Regions from separate parts of the Gordonia sp. CPCC 205515 genome, predicted to be linked through region 3. Evidence: predicted binding sites of a transcription regulator. Region 3 holds the regulator's gene; each other region holds the start of a gene.
What was found. The regulator LexA, encoded in region 3, represses DNA repair genes until DNA is damaged. The targets are predictions, from matches to a motif close to CGAACANNTGTTCG.

Region 1: a site for LexA is predicted at 1,869-1,882, ahead of AAFP30_RS07245 (DUF222 domain-containing protein). Genes of this name have one in related genera too.
Region 2: a site for LexA is predicted at 1,949-1,962, ahead of AAFP30_RS19340 (alpha-ketoglutarate-dependent dioxygenase AlkB). Genes of this name have one in related genera too.
Region 4: a site for LexA is predicted at 1,810-1,823, ahead of AAFP30_RS19990 (error-prone DNA polymerase). Genes of this name have one in related genera too.

What each region holds. Positions count from the first base shown of each region.
Region 1 covers NZ_JBCLVJ010000004.1:429,064-432,796, forward strand. Annotated here, with positions in the region: gene AAFP30_RS07240 (Dps family protein) at 1-168, shown strand, start outside; gene AAFP30_RS07245 (DUF222 domain-containing protein) at 278-1,846, opposite strand; gene AAFP30_RS07250 (hypothetical protein) at 2,000-2,452, shown strand; gene AAFP30_RS07255 (GlxA family transcriptional regulator) at 2,467-3,417, opposite strand; gene AAFP30_RS07260 (hypothetical protein) at 3,500-3,727, shown strand.
Region 2 covers NZ_JBCLVJ010000011.1:382,802-386,534, forward strand. Annotated here, with positions in the region: gene AAFP30_RS19335 (MMPL family transporter) at 1-1,815, opposite strand, end outside; gene AAFP30_RS19340 (alpha-ketoglutarate-dependent dioxygenase AlkB) at 1,986-2,609, shown strand; gene AAFP30_RS19345 (hypothetical protein) at 2,683-3,216, shown strand; gene AAFP30_RS19350 (oxidoreductase) at 3,502-3,733, opposite strand, start outside.
Region 3 covers NZ_JBCLVJ010000021.1:63,766-67,498, forward strand. Annotated here, with positions in the region: gene AAFP30_RS26425 (phosphoenolpyruvate--protein phosphotransferase) at 1-1,329, shown strand, start outside; gene lexA (transcriptional repressor LexA) at 1,372-2,103, opposite strand; gene AAFP30_RS26435 (LysM peptidoglycan-binding domain-containing protein) at 2,336-2,911, shown strand; gene nrdR (transcriptional regulator NrdR) at 2,936-3,451, shown strand; gene hrpA (ATP-dependent RNA helicase HrpA) at 3,425-3,733, opposite strand, start outside.
Region 4 covers NZ_JBCLVJ010000013.1:10,770-14,502, forward strand. Annotated here, with positions in the region: gene AAFP30_RS19990 (error-prone DNA polymerase) at 1-1,796, opposite strand, end outside; gene AAFP30_RS19995 (SDR family oxidoreductase) at 1,966-3,733, shown strand, end outside.

The DNA.
Region 1 (3,733 bases), on a different contig from region 3:
GGCGACGTGGTTGCCGCCGTCGTGGAGAACCTTCAGACTGTCATCGCTGGTCTGCGTGAGCGGATCTCGGTGACCGAGAAGACCGACCCGGTCACGCAGGATCTGCTGATCGGCTTCGCCTCCAAGCTCGAGCAGTTGCACTGGATGTGGCAGGCGCAGATCGCCTGACCATCCCGAGAACGAACCCCCGCCGGACAGCCCCCGGCGGGGGTTCGTTTCTGTCTTTCGGGCACGCGGGAGCCACGCACCCCTGCCGAGTGAGTGGCCGCAGCACGTGTCAGTTGGGCGGTGTCAGGCCAATGGTGGTGACGGCCCAGCCCGAGGCGATCAGCCGTGGGATGCGGCGTCGCTCCTCCGGTGTGGATGGTGGTCCGGTCGATACTTTGGGTTCGGTTGTGCTCGACCGGTTCTGGTGGGTGGGGGTGTTGGCTCGTCGCGCGGCGAGGCGGCGGGCGAAGTCGTGGGCGACGATGCCGGTGCGGTTGACCCGCGCCGGGCCGGGCCCGTCACGGCCGTTGCGGGCCCAGGCGGGGCGCCCGGCGTCGGGTCCGTCTTTGATGATGTGGGTCGACCATTGTCCGGGCTGATCCCCGACCATCCGATTGTGTTTCGGGCACGCGCCGGCGAGGTCGATGATGTCGGTCAACCCGCCATCGGCCCAATCTTTTTCCGCATGATGGACCTCGAGGTGGGTGAACGGCTGACTACACCCCGGGCACGTGCACACCGCGCCATCGCGGGCGAGCAGCATCATGCGTTGGGCTTGATTCGCCAACCGGTGACCGTCTCCCAGATAGAGTGGTTCGGCGCTGTGGCCGGTGAAGACCGCGAGGTGCGGGTGGGCGTCGGCGGCCAACTCGATGACCTCGGAGATCGGTAGCAGATCCCCTCCGGCGGTCGTCGCGACCCCGGCCCGCTCCCGCAACGCGGTTTCGGTGATGGTGACGATCAGATGCGGCGGCAAACCCCGGTGGGATTTCCCGAGCAGGCCTCCGTCGGCCACGGCCTTGAGCAAGGCGTGCAGCGCATCATGATTACGTTGGGCCTGGGTACGGAAATCGGTTCTGGCGGCGGCCTTCAACGCTTCGGGGTCGGCGTCGTCTTTGTTGCCGCAGGGTGAGTCCGGATTGTCGGGCATGTTCATTCCGGGGGCGGCCCAGGCGTCGAGGACCAGTCGGAGCAGGGCGGTGGTGGCCGGGTCGAGGTGGCCTTCGAGGGTGGCCATCAACTGGGTGTCCTGCTTGGACAGGTACAGCGAGCGTTGTCGTCGTCGGTCTTTGTCGTCGGTGAGGGTGCCATCGGGGTCGATGCGCGCCAACAAGTCGGCGCCGAGCACCTTGAGTTCTTGCGGCATGAACGAGCGCGCATGCTCAGCCATCTCGGCCTCGGCCGCCTCACGTACCTCGGGGTCCACCGCGCCGGGGATCTTGGTGAGGATGTCGATGACAGTGATCGCGTGATCGGGGCCGATCGCCCCGTCGGCCAATGCGGCGGCCAGGTTCGGGCACTTCGGTGCCAGTAGTTCCCCGGTCAGCGAGTACATCGGCATCAGATGAAACATCAGTTTGCGACGGCGTCCGGGGTCGGTGATCCGCAGGGCAAACGCCATGAAGTCGTTGATCGACCGGTAGCCCTCCAAGCCCGCCACCCCGCGGTCGTTGCACTCCATCACCCGCTGCAACCCGAGGTAACTCATCCGTCGGGCACTGCGTTCGTGGGCTTCGGCCGCGGCGATGGTGTCCTGATAGGAGTCGGCGGTCGCGTTGTGGGCGGCGATCCGATCCAGCAACTCGTCGAGTTCACCGTAGAGCGAGACCGCTGTCTCACCGACGTTGGTGCTGGTCACCGAGCCTCACCCCCCATGGTCTCGAACTGATGTTCGATACTTTACTTGGGCGCGGCGGCATGTGCAAGGGCGAAAACGGCATCGTTGCTCCCGGATTCCGGCTTGTGACCTGGCGCACCTCGCGCACAGGTGTGACCTGTACCGTGTGGGGTCGTGGACAAGTGGGGAGCAGTTGTCGGCTTGGGGTTGATCGCGGTGACGGTGGGCGTGATCGCCTACGTGCGCTATCGCGAGCGGGAGACCCGCAAGCTGCAGGGGGATGTGACACTGGCGCGCGATCTGCGCGCCCTGGCCGGGGACGACGCGGTGCGGTTGGCTGCGGTCGACGAGTTCGAGCTGGCCATCTATCAGCGACTTTTCTATGCGTCTGTGGTCGCGCCGCGGCTGCGGAGTGCGGCCTGGGCGTTGCTGGGGACGGTGCTGGCGGTGGTTGCCGTGCTGTTCAGCGCCTCGGGCGGGGGACTGACCTTCGACGTCGTGCACATCGCGGCGCTGGTGCTCGCGGTGGTGTTCGGGGTCGCGGCGGTGGTCTTCGTGGCACTGGCCGCGTACCACTCGGCGACCACCCCGCGGGTGTCCTTCAAGGACTCCTACGCGACGGACTAGTGTCCCGGAGTTATCTACGGCGCGGCGAAACGCCGCCGGTAGACCGTCGGGGTGACCCCGACCGCGGCGTTGAAGTGGTGTCGCAGCAGTGTCGCCGACGCGAACCCGGCCTTGCCGGCGACCGCGTCGACGGCCAGGTCGGTGGATTCGAGCAGGCGGCGCGCATGCAGCACGCGCTGCTCGGTCAGCCACTTGTGCGGCGACACCCCGACTTCTTCGACGAATCGTCGGGCGAAGGTCCTACTCGACATGTGCATGCGGGCGGCGAGGTCGTCGACGGCGATCTCGCGGTCGAGGTGCTCGACCATCCACTGCAGCATCGTCGCGAAGCCGTCGGACTCACAGGCGGGTACCGGGGCCTCCACGAACTGTCGCTGACCGCCATCGCGGTGCGGTGGCACGACCATGCGGCGCGCGATGCGATTGGCGACGTCGGGTCCGAATTCCTCCCGAACCAGGTGTAGCGCCGCATCGATCCCCGCCGCGGTCCCGGCGCTGGTGGTGATCGGGCCGTCGTCGACGAACAGCACGTCGGTGTCGACGATCGCCTTCGGGAAGGTCTCGGCGAGCTTGGCGCCGTAGCGCCAGTGGGTGGTGCAGCGGCGACCGTCGAGGAGTCCTGCGGCGCCGGCGGCGAATGCCCCTGAGCACACCGTGAGGACGCGGCCACCGTTGTCGACGACGCCGCGCAAGGTGTCGAGGATCTCCGCCGGGTACGGCCCGTTGGTGCTGCCGCCGGGCACCGCGACGAGGTCGGCGCGCAGGCAGTCCTCGAGTGAGTGCGGAGGTACGACGAACGCGCCGTTACCGATGTCCAGCGGCGCGCCGGGCTCGGGTGAGCCGATCAGGAACTCGAAGGCGGGGACGCCGTCGTCGGTGCGGTCGAGGCCGAAGACCTCGTTGAGCACGCCGAACTCGAAAAGTGCCACCTTGCGGTAGAGGAGGACGGCGACGGTTTGCAACACCGATCCAGTATGGCAGAAACTTTGCGCACATTGTCTTTCGTGCCACTAGTGGCACGATCTTTTCGGCAGAATAATTTCTGTCATGAACACATTAGTGCTGGTCACCCTCCTTGCCGTGGTCCTCGTTCCGGCCGTCGTGGTCGTCTACCGCGCACATCGCGCGGTGGGTGATCCCACGCCCGTCCCGCTCGGTCACCTTGCCGACCTGGCGGTGCGGGGGTTCTCCGTGCCGCCCCGTCTGGGGCCGGATTCCGATCGCGTCGACCAGGAGCTGTTCGCCCTGCAGTTCCATCACCGCGATTGCGGCTGAGCACGC
Region 2 (3,733 bases), on a different contig from region 3:
ACCAATCAGGAAGATCGGCAGGAACGACAGGATCGGCTGGGTGTTGTCGATCAGCCCGAACGCGCCCTCCTGGAAAATCAGCACGGTCATGCCGAAGGTGGCGAGGACCGAGAAGATGAACCCCATGGTGCCGAGCAGCGGCACCCAGATCGACCGGAACACCGCCATCATGATGAGGAACGCGAGGCCGACGACGACCACGAGGTACGGGATCAGCGCCTTGTCGAGCTTGGCCGACAGGTCGGACATGATTGCCGTCTGCCCGCCGACGTGCAGTTCGGCACCGGCCTGCTGCGCGGCCGGGGTGTAGTCGCGGATCTCCTCCATCAGGTCGTGGGTCTCCGCCGACGACGGCGAGCTCGTCGGAGTGACCGAGATAAGTGCGGTGTCGGCGCCGGAGTTCGGCTGCTGCCCTTGGCCGTTGCCGATCCAGGTCAGGGTGTTGGCGTTGGCCACGTCGTCGAGCGTCTTGATGTGGGCGACGGCCTTGTCGGCAGCCGCGGTGACGTCACCGTTGTCGGTGTGCAGCACCACGAGCAGCGGACCGTTGATGCCCTCGCCGAAGCCACGCTGCAGCAGCGACTGGGCAGGCGCCTCGTCGTCGCTGGTCATCGACATACCCAGTTCGAGCTTCGACACCGGGATCGCCGCCAGCACCAGCACCAGCAAACCGCCGACGATGAATAGCAGCGGACGTTTGACGACAGTCCGGCCGAACTTCACACCAAGCGGGTCGACCGTGTCGGATTCCTCGGCGTGCTTGATCCACGGGATGCGCGGGGTGAAGGCGAAACGCCCCACCGCGCCGAGCAGGGCGGGGATCAGCGTCAGAGCGGCGAGCACAGCAATCGCGACCGCGACACCGGCGCCCATACCCATCTGGGCGATCAGCGGGATGCCGATGACCATCAGTGCGACCACCGCAATGATGACGGTCAGGCCGGCGAACACCACCGCGGACCCGGCTGTACCCACCGCGCGCCCGGCCGCATCGGCGGCATCACCACCGCGGCGTCGTTCGGTGCGGTAGCGGGACACGATGAACAGCGCGTAGTCGATCGAGACCGCGATGCCGAGCATGGTCACAATGGCGGTGGCGGTCTCGTTGATGTCGATGAACTTGGCCGACAAGGTCAGCAACATGATCGTGAGCAGCACGCCGACGATGCCGGTGACGAGCGGAATGAACGCTGCGACGAGCGCGCCGAAGGCGACAATCATCACCACGAACGCCACCGCGAAGCCGATCAGCTCGGACTTGCCTCCGGCTTCCATGACCTGCATCAGCGAACCGGTGGCCTCGACCTGCAGCCCGCCGCCACGATGCTCGGCCAGAATGTCCTTCAACTGATCTTTCTGCTCGACCGTCAAGTCCGCGAGATTGGTGTTCTGCTGGACTTGGATGAGTCCAACCTTGCCGTCGTCGCCGATCACCGTCGCCGACATCGCGGGCTGCGCCTGCGCAACCGCCAGTGGATTGGCGACGGTCTTCGCGTCGGTCAGTTCGGGCAGTTTCTGCAGGTCGGTGACCAGTGCGTCAATCTGCGACGAGTGGGCGGCAAGTCCGTCGTCGGCTGCCACCAGCACGCTTGTGGACGCGCTTTCCTGCTGCTTCATGACGTCCGGGAAGTACTCCTGGACCTGCTCGGTGGCCGTGCCGGAATCCGTGCCGGGAAGGCTGAAGTCCTTCGCGAACTTGGGGCTCAGCGCCCCGACCAACCCACCGACGGTGAGCGCGGCGATCAACCAGACGGCGATCACCCACCACTTGTGCCGGAAGGAGAACCTTCCGACCCGATACAGAAATGACGCCATCGCGCTCTACCTTCCAGTCGAAATGTTAGTTACTACCACTTGTTATTGGATACCGAAATGTTTCACAGTTCGCAACAAAGTTGCAGGTGGACGTGACGGACATCTCGTGAACCTGCACGGTTTTCCGCATCATCGAACGCGTGTTCGCATTCGTCCGCTACCCTGGCAGCATGACCGCGGGCATCCAGTCGTCACTGTTCGACCAGTCGGAGACCGTCGAAATCGGGTCGCTGACGTCGACGACCCGGCGCGAACTGTCCGACGGCGCCTGGGTGGATCTGCGGCCCGGGTGGATCTCGGGCTCGGGTCAGCTGTTCGACCGACTCCGGGACACGGCAGCATGGCGGGCCGAACGACGGCAGATGTACGACCGGGTCGTCGACGTGCCGCGGCTCGTCGCGATCTATCACGAGGCCCACGATTTTCCCGATCCGACACTGGTCACCGCGCGCGACACCTTGACGGCGCACTATCGCGACGAGTTGCCCGGCGGGTTCGCGACCGCCGGGTTGTGCCTGTATCGGAGCGGCGACGACAGTGTCGCGTGGCACGGCGACCGGATCGGTCGCGGCAACTCCGAGGACACGATGGTCGCGATCCTCTCGCTCGGCTCTCCCCGCCCGCTCCTGCTGCGGCCCCGCGGCGGCGGGTCGTCGCTGCGCTTTGTCGTCGGCCCGGGTGACCTGCTGGTGATGGGTGGCAGCTGCCAGCGGACATGGGAGCACGCGGTGCCGAAGACGAGTGGGGTGGGTGCGCGGATCAGCGTGCAGTTCCGCCCGCTCGGCGTTTGGTGATTCGAAAGGGCGCCCCACCACGTGCTTTAATCGAATCGTTATCAACACATGCCCCGGGGTCGAAGAGAGAATCATGAACCGCACGTCCGTAGCCGCCGTCCTCCTGAGCGCCGCAGCGATCACCGCTGTCGCCGCGCCCGCGTCCGCCGATCCGCTGGGCGACCTGTTCGGCAGTTCCGGCAGCGCGGACATGGGCAGTTCGAATCTCCTGGACGCGGGCAGTTCGGCGCTGGGGTCGTCGAGCGACAAGCCCCAGCATTTCGGCAAGCTCGGCCGCCCCGACGCACCCAACGGTGTGAAGTCCATCAACACATGGGTCTACGCCCCCAAGACACAGCCGGTCGGCGACAACACCTATCCGAAGAACTCGCAGCTCGGCGTGCGCTGGAACTCGACCATCGACGCCGGACCGGTGATCGACGGCAACGAGTGCAAGATGGAAATCCGCATCACCGGCCCCAAGATCCCGGCCAAGGCGCAGCTGTTCAAGACCCAGGATTGCACCGCGACGCACACCTATCTGCTGCGCACGCCGGGCGCCTACGGCATCACCGTCACCGACACCATCTCGGGCGCCTCGAACGCGATCAAGTTCAACGTCGCGTAAAGGTCACCGGCCTTGCCCTTCGTGGCTCGGCTTGCGCCTCGCACCTCAGGGATCGTTTCTTCTGAGGAGCCCGCGAGGAACGAGCGCGACCTTAGCCCCGCCCCCTGAGGAGCCCGCGAGGAACGAGCGCGACCCTGGCCCCGCCCCCTGAGGAGCCCGCGAGGAACGAGCGCGACCCTGGCCCCGCCCCCTGAGGAGCCCGCGAGGAACGAACGCGACCCTGGCCCCGCCCCCTGAGGAGCCCGCGAGGAACGAGCGAGCGTCACGAAGGGTCAAGAACGCGAGCTAGATCCCGAATGGGGTCCCAGTCAGCTTCTCCGACAACTCCCACAGTCCTTTGCGAACCGCGACGTCGTCGGCGCGCTTGTTGTACCCCGACCGTCCGGGGGCCCCGTGCATGCCGAACAGCTTCGTCGGGCCGTAGAACGTGCCGTTGGTGGCGTCGGGCGAGGTGGCGGCGTACAGGGTCGGCAGCGCGCCGGCGGCCGCGGATTGCGCGACCGGCAGTGTGTTCATG
Region 3 (3,733 bases):
GAGATGTTCACCAAGGTGGGCGGCCTGATGGCCGAGCGGGTCACCGACCTCAAGGACGTGCGCGATCGGATCGTCGCCGAGTTGCTGGGCGTTCCCGAACCAGGAGTACCCGAACCCGACGTCGCATCGGTGCTGCTGGCCGACGACCTCGCGCCCGCGGACACTGCGGGACTGGACCCGGCCTTGATCATCGCGCTGGTGACCCGGCTCGGCGGACCCACCAGCCATACCGCCATCATCGCCCGCCAGTTGGGTATCCCGTGTGTGGTCGCGGTATCCGGCCTCACCGATGTCCCGGTCGGCGCTCCGGTGCTGGTCGATGGCACGGCCGGCACCATCGAGGTGTCCCCGGACGAGGCGACCGCGGTCGCCGCAGTCGAACAGAGCCGTAAAGAGGCCGAGGCGGTCAAGTCGTGGACGGGACCCGGTCGAACCTCCGACGGTCATGAGGTGCTGGTGGTGGCCAACGTCGCCGACGGGGCGTCGGCCCGCACGGCGACGTCGTTCCCGGTGGAAGGTGTTGGCCTGTTCCGCACCGAGTTGGCGTTCCTCGATCGGCCGGACGAACCGTCGGTGGAGGAGCAGACGGCGCTCTACAAAGAGGTTCTCGACGCGTTCGACGGCCAGAAGGTGGTCATCCGGACCCTGGACGCCGGCTCGGACAAGCCGCTGAAGTTCGTCACGAAGCTCGACGAGCCGAATCCGTCACTCGGCGTGCGCGGCAACCGTATTGCCACCGACAACCCGCAGATCCGCGAACATCAGCTCGACGCCATCGCCGCCGCAGGCAAGGCCAGCGGCAACACGCCGTGGGTGATGGCACCGATGATCGCGACGCCGGCCGAAGCCGCCGAGTTCGCGGCGCAGGTCCGGGAGCGCGGCATGATCGCCGGCGTGATGGTCGAGGTCCCGGCCGCGGCCATCTTGGCCCCCGCGATCCTGGCCGAGGTCGACTTCGTCTCGATCGGCACCAACGATCTGACGCAGTACACGATGGCCGCCGACCGCATGTCGCCGGAGCTTGCCGGGCTCACCGACCCGTGGCAACCCGCGGCGCTGCACCTCATCCACAGTGTGGGGCAGGCGGGCGTCGCGGCAGGCAAATCGGTCGGTGTGTGCGGTGAGGCAGCTGCCGATCCGCTCCTCGCGTGCGTGTTGGTGGGCCTCGGCGTGAACTCGCTCTCGGCCGCGCCGGCCGCGTCCGCGGCCGTTGGTGCACGGCTGTCGGGCGTCACTCTCGACCAGTGCCGAAAAGCCGCCGAGGCCGTGCTGGCCACCACCGATCCGGTGGCCGCACGGGCCGCCGCCACCGCCGCGCTGGCGGACTGACCCCGGGGCCGGGAATGATGCGGCGGGTGCCGGGCCGGTGGCTCAGACCCGCCGCATCACCGTGACGACCTTGCCCAGGATCGCCGCGTCGTCGCCGGGGATCGGCTCGAACAGGGCGTTGTGTGGCATCAGCCAGATGTGCCCGTTCTTGCGCTTGAACGTCTTGACGGTGGCCTCGCCATCGATCATCGCGGCGACGATGTCGCCGTTGTCGGCGACGCTCTGCTGACGCACCACCACCCAATCCCCGTCGCAGATCGCCGCGTCGATCATCGACTCGCCGACCACCTTCAACAGGAACAGCGATCCCTCGCCGACCAATTCGCGGGGCAGCGGAAAGACGTCCTCCACTGCTTCTTCGGCGAGGATCGGGCCGCCTGCCGCAATCCGTCCGAGCACCGGCACGAACGCCGGGGTCGGCAAGGGCGTGCCGTCGGCCGCAGCGCTGCCACCCGGCGGGTTGTTGTGCTCGCCGTCGGAGATGTTCACCGCGCGCGGCCGATTGTGGTCGCGCTTGAGGAGACCTTTGCGCTCGAGTGTGCGCAGTTGATGGGCCACCGACGACGTCGAGGTGAGCCCCACCGCGTCGCCGATCTCGCGGATGCTCGGCGGGTACCCGCGCTCACGCACGGATTGCCGGATGTAGTCGAGCACTCCGCGCTGGCGCGGGGTCAGGGATGCCTCGGCGGTCTCCGGGTCCTGGGCGCCGGCCGCCGGGCCGGTGGTGGCCTGGCCGGTATGCCGGGCGTCGTGCCCGCCGGACTTGTTGCTCATCGGTGAGTCCTTCCTCTCGGTCGGGAACTGGTTCGGGTTGCGAAACGGCTGGTCGTTCGAGTGGTACAGCGCCGACAGTAGCCGAAGTCACCGACATGTTCAAACATGTGTTCGAGGTGTTTTGCGGTTTGTCGCGACTTTGTCGGAGGGGCGTGCTAAAACTCGAACATACGTTTTATCGATCACGTGTTCGACGTTCACGTGTTCGAACCGACACCCTCCGGAGGACACCATGAGCACCGCCACCATCACCCGCACCGCAGCCCCGACCAGCTCCGCAGCTCTTACCGGTACCGCCGCCCCGAAGGGTCGCGTGCGCGCCACCAGGGTCGGTGATCGCCCGGTGCGGGGAGTCGAACCCGCGTTCGGTCGTCCGGCAGACGGACGGCCGCTCGGCCCGCTGCCCGCGACGCCGCGGGTGCGGGGCAGCCGGTGCGCGGCCCCGGCGTCGAGTCTGCGCGCGTCACAGCAGGCGGGTGCGGTGGCAGAGCCCCGCCCGACCGTCGCCCGCCGGGTCTACGCCCGCCGCCGCGCCGCAGCCGTGGCCGTGCTGGTCGGCGTGGCGCTCGCCGGGCTGGTGTGGGTGGTCGCGATCGTCGGTTCCGGCTACGCCGCGTCGGTCGCGCCCGCACCCATCGGCACCGAGGTGGTGCACGTGCGGTCGGGCGATTCGCTGACGTCGATTGCCGAGCGGATCGCCCCCGACGTGCCGCGGCAGGCCGTCATCGACGAGATCGTGGCCCGCAACGACCTGTCCGGCGCCGGACTGCATGTGGGGCAGGCGCTGGTCGCGCCCGCGTACCGGTGACGCGTGGGCGGTATTCTCGGGGGCATGCGCTGCCCGTTTTGTAAGAACGAGGACACCAAGGTCATCGATTCACGCGTCGCCGATGAAGGCCAGGCGATCCGTCGCCGCCGGTCGTGTGCACAGTGCGGGCGCCGGTTCTCCACCGTCGAGAGCGCCGTCCTGTCGGTGGTGAAGCGCAATGGTGTCACCGAGCCGTTCAGCCGCGAGAAGGTGATGCGCGGCGTGCGTCGCGCCTGCCAGGGCCGTGCCGTCGAAGAGGACGCGCTGGCCAAACTCGCACAACAGGTGGAGGACACCGTCCGGCAGTCCGGGTCCGCGGAAATCCCCAGCAACGAGGTCGGGCTGGCGATCTTGCGTCCCCTGCGCGACCTCGACGAGGTCGCCTACCTCAGGTTCGCATCGGTCTACCGCTCGTTCGACTCGATCGAGGACTTCCAGCACGAGATCGACGATCTGCGAGGCGTGTCCTCGTCCGTGGACGACCCGATGTCCCCGTCGGCCGACGACCAGATCTCAACCGAATCCGTCCAGAGCTCGTAACGCCCGCTTCTCCGAGATGGGGTAGGCGGTGCCCAGCCGTTGGGCGAACAGTCCGACACGCAGTTCCTCCACCGTCCAGTGAGCGAACTCGTTGAATGTGTCGCGGTGTGCCGCCGGCAATTGATTCAGTCGACGATTCCAGTGCGCGACAACCCGATCCACGGCATTGACGCCCTCCCGATCCCGAGTCGCGGCCGCCGGCAGATCGGCGAGGCGGACGGCTGCACCCTGCAGATACCGGGGCAGGTGCTGCAGATGCCTGCGAGGTGTGGCCGCGACGAA
Region 4 (3,733 bases), on a different contig from region 3:
TAGTGCAGCGCCGAGAGCATACCCAGCCCGAGCAGATCGAACTTGACGAGACCTATTGCCGCACAGTCATCTTTGTCCCACTGCAGCACACTACGGTTCGCCATCCGCGCCCATTCCGTCGGGCAGACGTCGGCGATGGGCCGGTCACAGATGACCATGCCGCCCGAATGGATACCGAGATGTCTTGGCATACCCAGGATTTCGCTCGCCAGGTCGGTGACGTCGACGGGCGCCTCGTCGGGCGTCTTGCTCCAGGCATCCTGTTGTCCGGTGGCATATCCCAACGCGCGCGCCATGTCCCGGATGGCGGATTTGCCGCGGTAGGTGATGACGTTGGCGACCTGGGCGCTGTAGTCACGACCATAGCGCTGGTAGACGTACTGGATCGCCTCCTCCCGGCGATCGGATTCGATGTCCACGTCGATGTCGGGTGGGCCGTCCCGTTCGGGCGCCAGAAACCGTTCGAACAGCAGCTTGTTGGCGACCGGGTCGACGTTGGTGATGCCCAGCGCGTAACAGACCGCGGAGTTGGCCGCACTCCCCCGGCCCTGGCACAGGATGTCGTTGGCTTTGCAGAAGTTCACGATGTCGGCGACCACGAGGAAGTAGCCGGGAAAGGTCAGCGTCTCGATGATGGCGAGTTCGTGCTCGATCTGTCGGTAGGCCTGCGGGTGCGCCCCCGGCGTTCCGTAACGCCGCAGGGCACCGGCCATCGTCTGTTCGCGCAGCCACGTGTTCTCGGTGTGGCCGTCGGGCACGTCGAACGGCGGCAGTTTCGGGGCTATCAGTCCGAGGGCGAACGCGCAGTCGGCGGCCAGCCCGACGGCATTGTCGATGGCCTCGGGATGACCCGGCAGCAGCCGGAGCATCTCGTCGCCGCTGCGCAGGTGCGCGCCGCCCACACCGGGGAGCCAGCCGTCGATGGTCTCGATGTCGGTGCGGGCACGGACCGCGGCGACCGCCTGAGCCAACCTCCGGCGCCGGGGCGCGGCGAAGTGCGCACCGGTGGTGGCCACCGTCGTCAGCCCGAACTCGCCGGCCAGGCCGGACAGGATCGCGTTGCGTTCGTCGTCGTCGGGTAAGCCCCCGGCGGTGAGTTCGACGGCGACGTCATTCGGGCCATACCGCTCGACCAGTCCGGTCAGGGCACCACGCGCAGCGCCCGGCCCGCCCCGATCGAGGGCTCGCCGCACCGCACCTTTGCGACAGCCGGTCAGGATCAGCCAGTGTCCGCAGGCGTCGTCGGGCAACCGATCCCGGTCATAGCGCAGCAGGCCTTTCTCCCCGGCGGCAATGTGCGCGTCGGCGATGGTCCGCGAAAGGCGCCGATAGCCCTCACTGTCGCGGGCGAGCACCAGCAGATGTTCGCCCGGCGGATCCGGCACCCCGGTGCGGGTGACGTCGGGTTCGAGCGACAACTCCGCCCCGAAGACGGTGGGCAGGCCGAACTCCTTCGCCGCCTCGGCAAATCGAACGATGCCGTAGAACCCGTCGTGGTCGGTCAGCGCGAGCGCCCGCAGATCGAGGCGATGCGCCTCGGTGACCATCTCCTCGGGCATCGACGCGCCGTCGAGAAAGCTGTAGGAGCTGTGGGCATGCAGCTCGGCGAACGGCACCGCCGAGGCTCGGCGCTCGACATCGTCGGCCTGGTAGGCGCCGCGCTTGCGCGACCAGGCGGGGCTGTCACCGCCGTCACCCGGTCCGAATGCCTCCCCCGGTCGGCCACCGTCCGACGGACGACCGGAGAGCACGCGCTCCATCTCCGACCACGTCGGTGGTCCCTGATCCCATCCCACCCCGACAGTCTATCGAACTAATGTTCGAGAAACGAGTGAGAGATCCCCCTGTAGTTGTTGCAGTCACCCGACGGAAATGACACGCTGTGACCAACAGCTTCTTACCGATCGGTAAGAAGCGCGGACGGCAGCACACGGCGGCGCGCCGAGGGAGAATCGACCCACCACCATGACCACATACTTCATCACCGGCGGCACCGGCTTCATCGGTAGTCGGGTCGTCGAACGTCTGCGCATCGTCGAGCCCGATGCGCAGATCTTCGTGCTGGTCCGACCGACATCGTCGGAGCGATTCGACGCCCTCTATCCGGACACCGAACGTCTCGGGATGATCGTTCCGGTCAGCGGCGATCTCACCACACCGGGACTCGGCATCCGCCCCGACGAACTGCCCCGCATCGACCACGTCATCCATCTCGGCGCGATCTACGACCTGACCGCCGACGCCGAAGCCCAGCAGGCAGCGAATGTGGAGGGCACGTCGCACGTCGCCGACTTCGCGCTCACCCGCGGTGCGATGCTGCATCATGTGTCGTCGATCGCGGTCGCCGGCGATCACCGGGGGACCTACACCGAGCACGATTTCGACACCGGACAGGGCTTTCCGACGCCGTATCACCGGACCAAGTTCGAAGCGGAGAAGGTGATCCGAGCGCGCATCGGTCTGCGCTGGCGTATCTACCGTCCGTCGGTGGTCGTCGGCGATTCGCGGACCGGTGAGATGGACAAGATCGACGGACCCTACTACTTCTTCGGCCATCTGCGACTGCTCGGCCATGTGCCGTCCGCCCTCCCGCTGCTGATGCCCGATCTCGGCACGGTCAACATCGTGCCGGTCGACTTCGTGGCGACCTCGCTCGTCGCGTTGCTGGCGGTCGACCCGGATCGGGGCGGACGGGTGTATCACCTGAGCGACCCGCGCCGACGCACTGTCACCGCGATGTACAACGCGATCGCCCCCGGATTCCGCGGACCACGCGGACATGACGTGGTGCCCAACGGCATCGTCGAACCGTTCCTGCGGCTCGCGGGTACCGGACCGTTGCGGGTGGGCCGCGATCTCGTTGCCGCCCAACAGGGTATCCCGCCGACGTTGCTCGACACACTGTCCCTGCCGGTCGACTTCCGATCCGACGACACCATCGCCGAACTCCACGAGCACGGGATCGCGTTGCCCGAACTCGAGGAGTACGGACCTCGTCTGTTCACCTACTGGGCCGATCACCTCGATCCGGATCGGCACCGGCGGCTCGACCCGCGGGGACCGCTGGTCGGCAAGAACATCCTGATCACTGGCGGGTCGAGCGGCATCGGGAAGGCCACCGCACGGATGTGTGTGGCCCGGGGTGCGACGGTGTTCATCGTCGCGCGCGACGCCGAGCGTCTCGATGCCGCGGTCGCCGAGTTGTCCGCCACCCCGAGCAAAGCGGGCATCCCGCCCGGCCGGGCCTATGCCTACCCGTGCGACATCGCCGACGAGAGCGAGGTCGCCACGTTGGTCAAAACCATTCTGGCCGAACATGATCACGTCGATGTACTGGTCAACAATGCCGGCCGGTCGATCCGGCGGGCGACGATCAACGCGACCGATCGCGCGCACGACTACCAGCGGGTGATGGCGGTGAACTACTTCGGGGCGGTCAATCTCGTGCTGGGGTTGCTGCCGCACATGGTGCGCCGGCAGTCCGGGCATATCGTCAACGTGACGTCCATGGCGGTGCAGTCCCGGGTGCCGCGGTTCGGTGCCTACACCGCGTCGAAGGCGGCGATCGAGGCGTTCAGCGATGTCGTGCGCACCGAAAGTCTGAGCGATCACGTGACATTCACCAACGTGCGGCTGCCGCTGGTGCGGACCCGGATGATCGCACCGACCGAGGCATACGACCACCAGACCGGTGTCTGGGACGTGGACAAGGCCGCAGCGCGCGTACTGCACG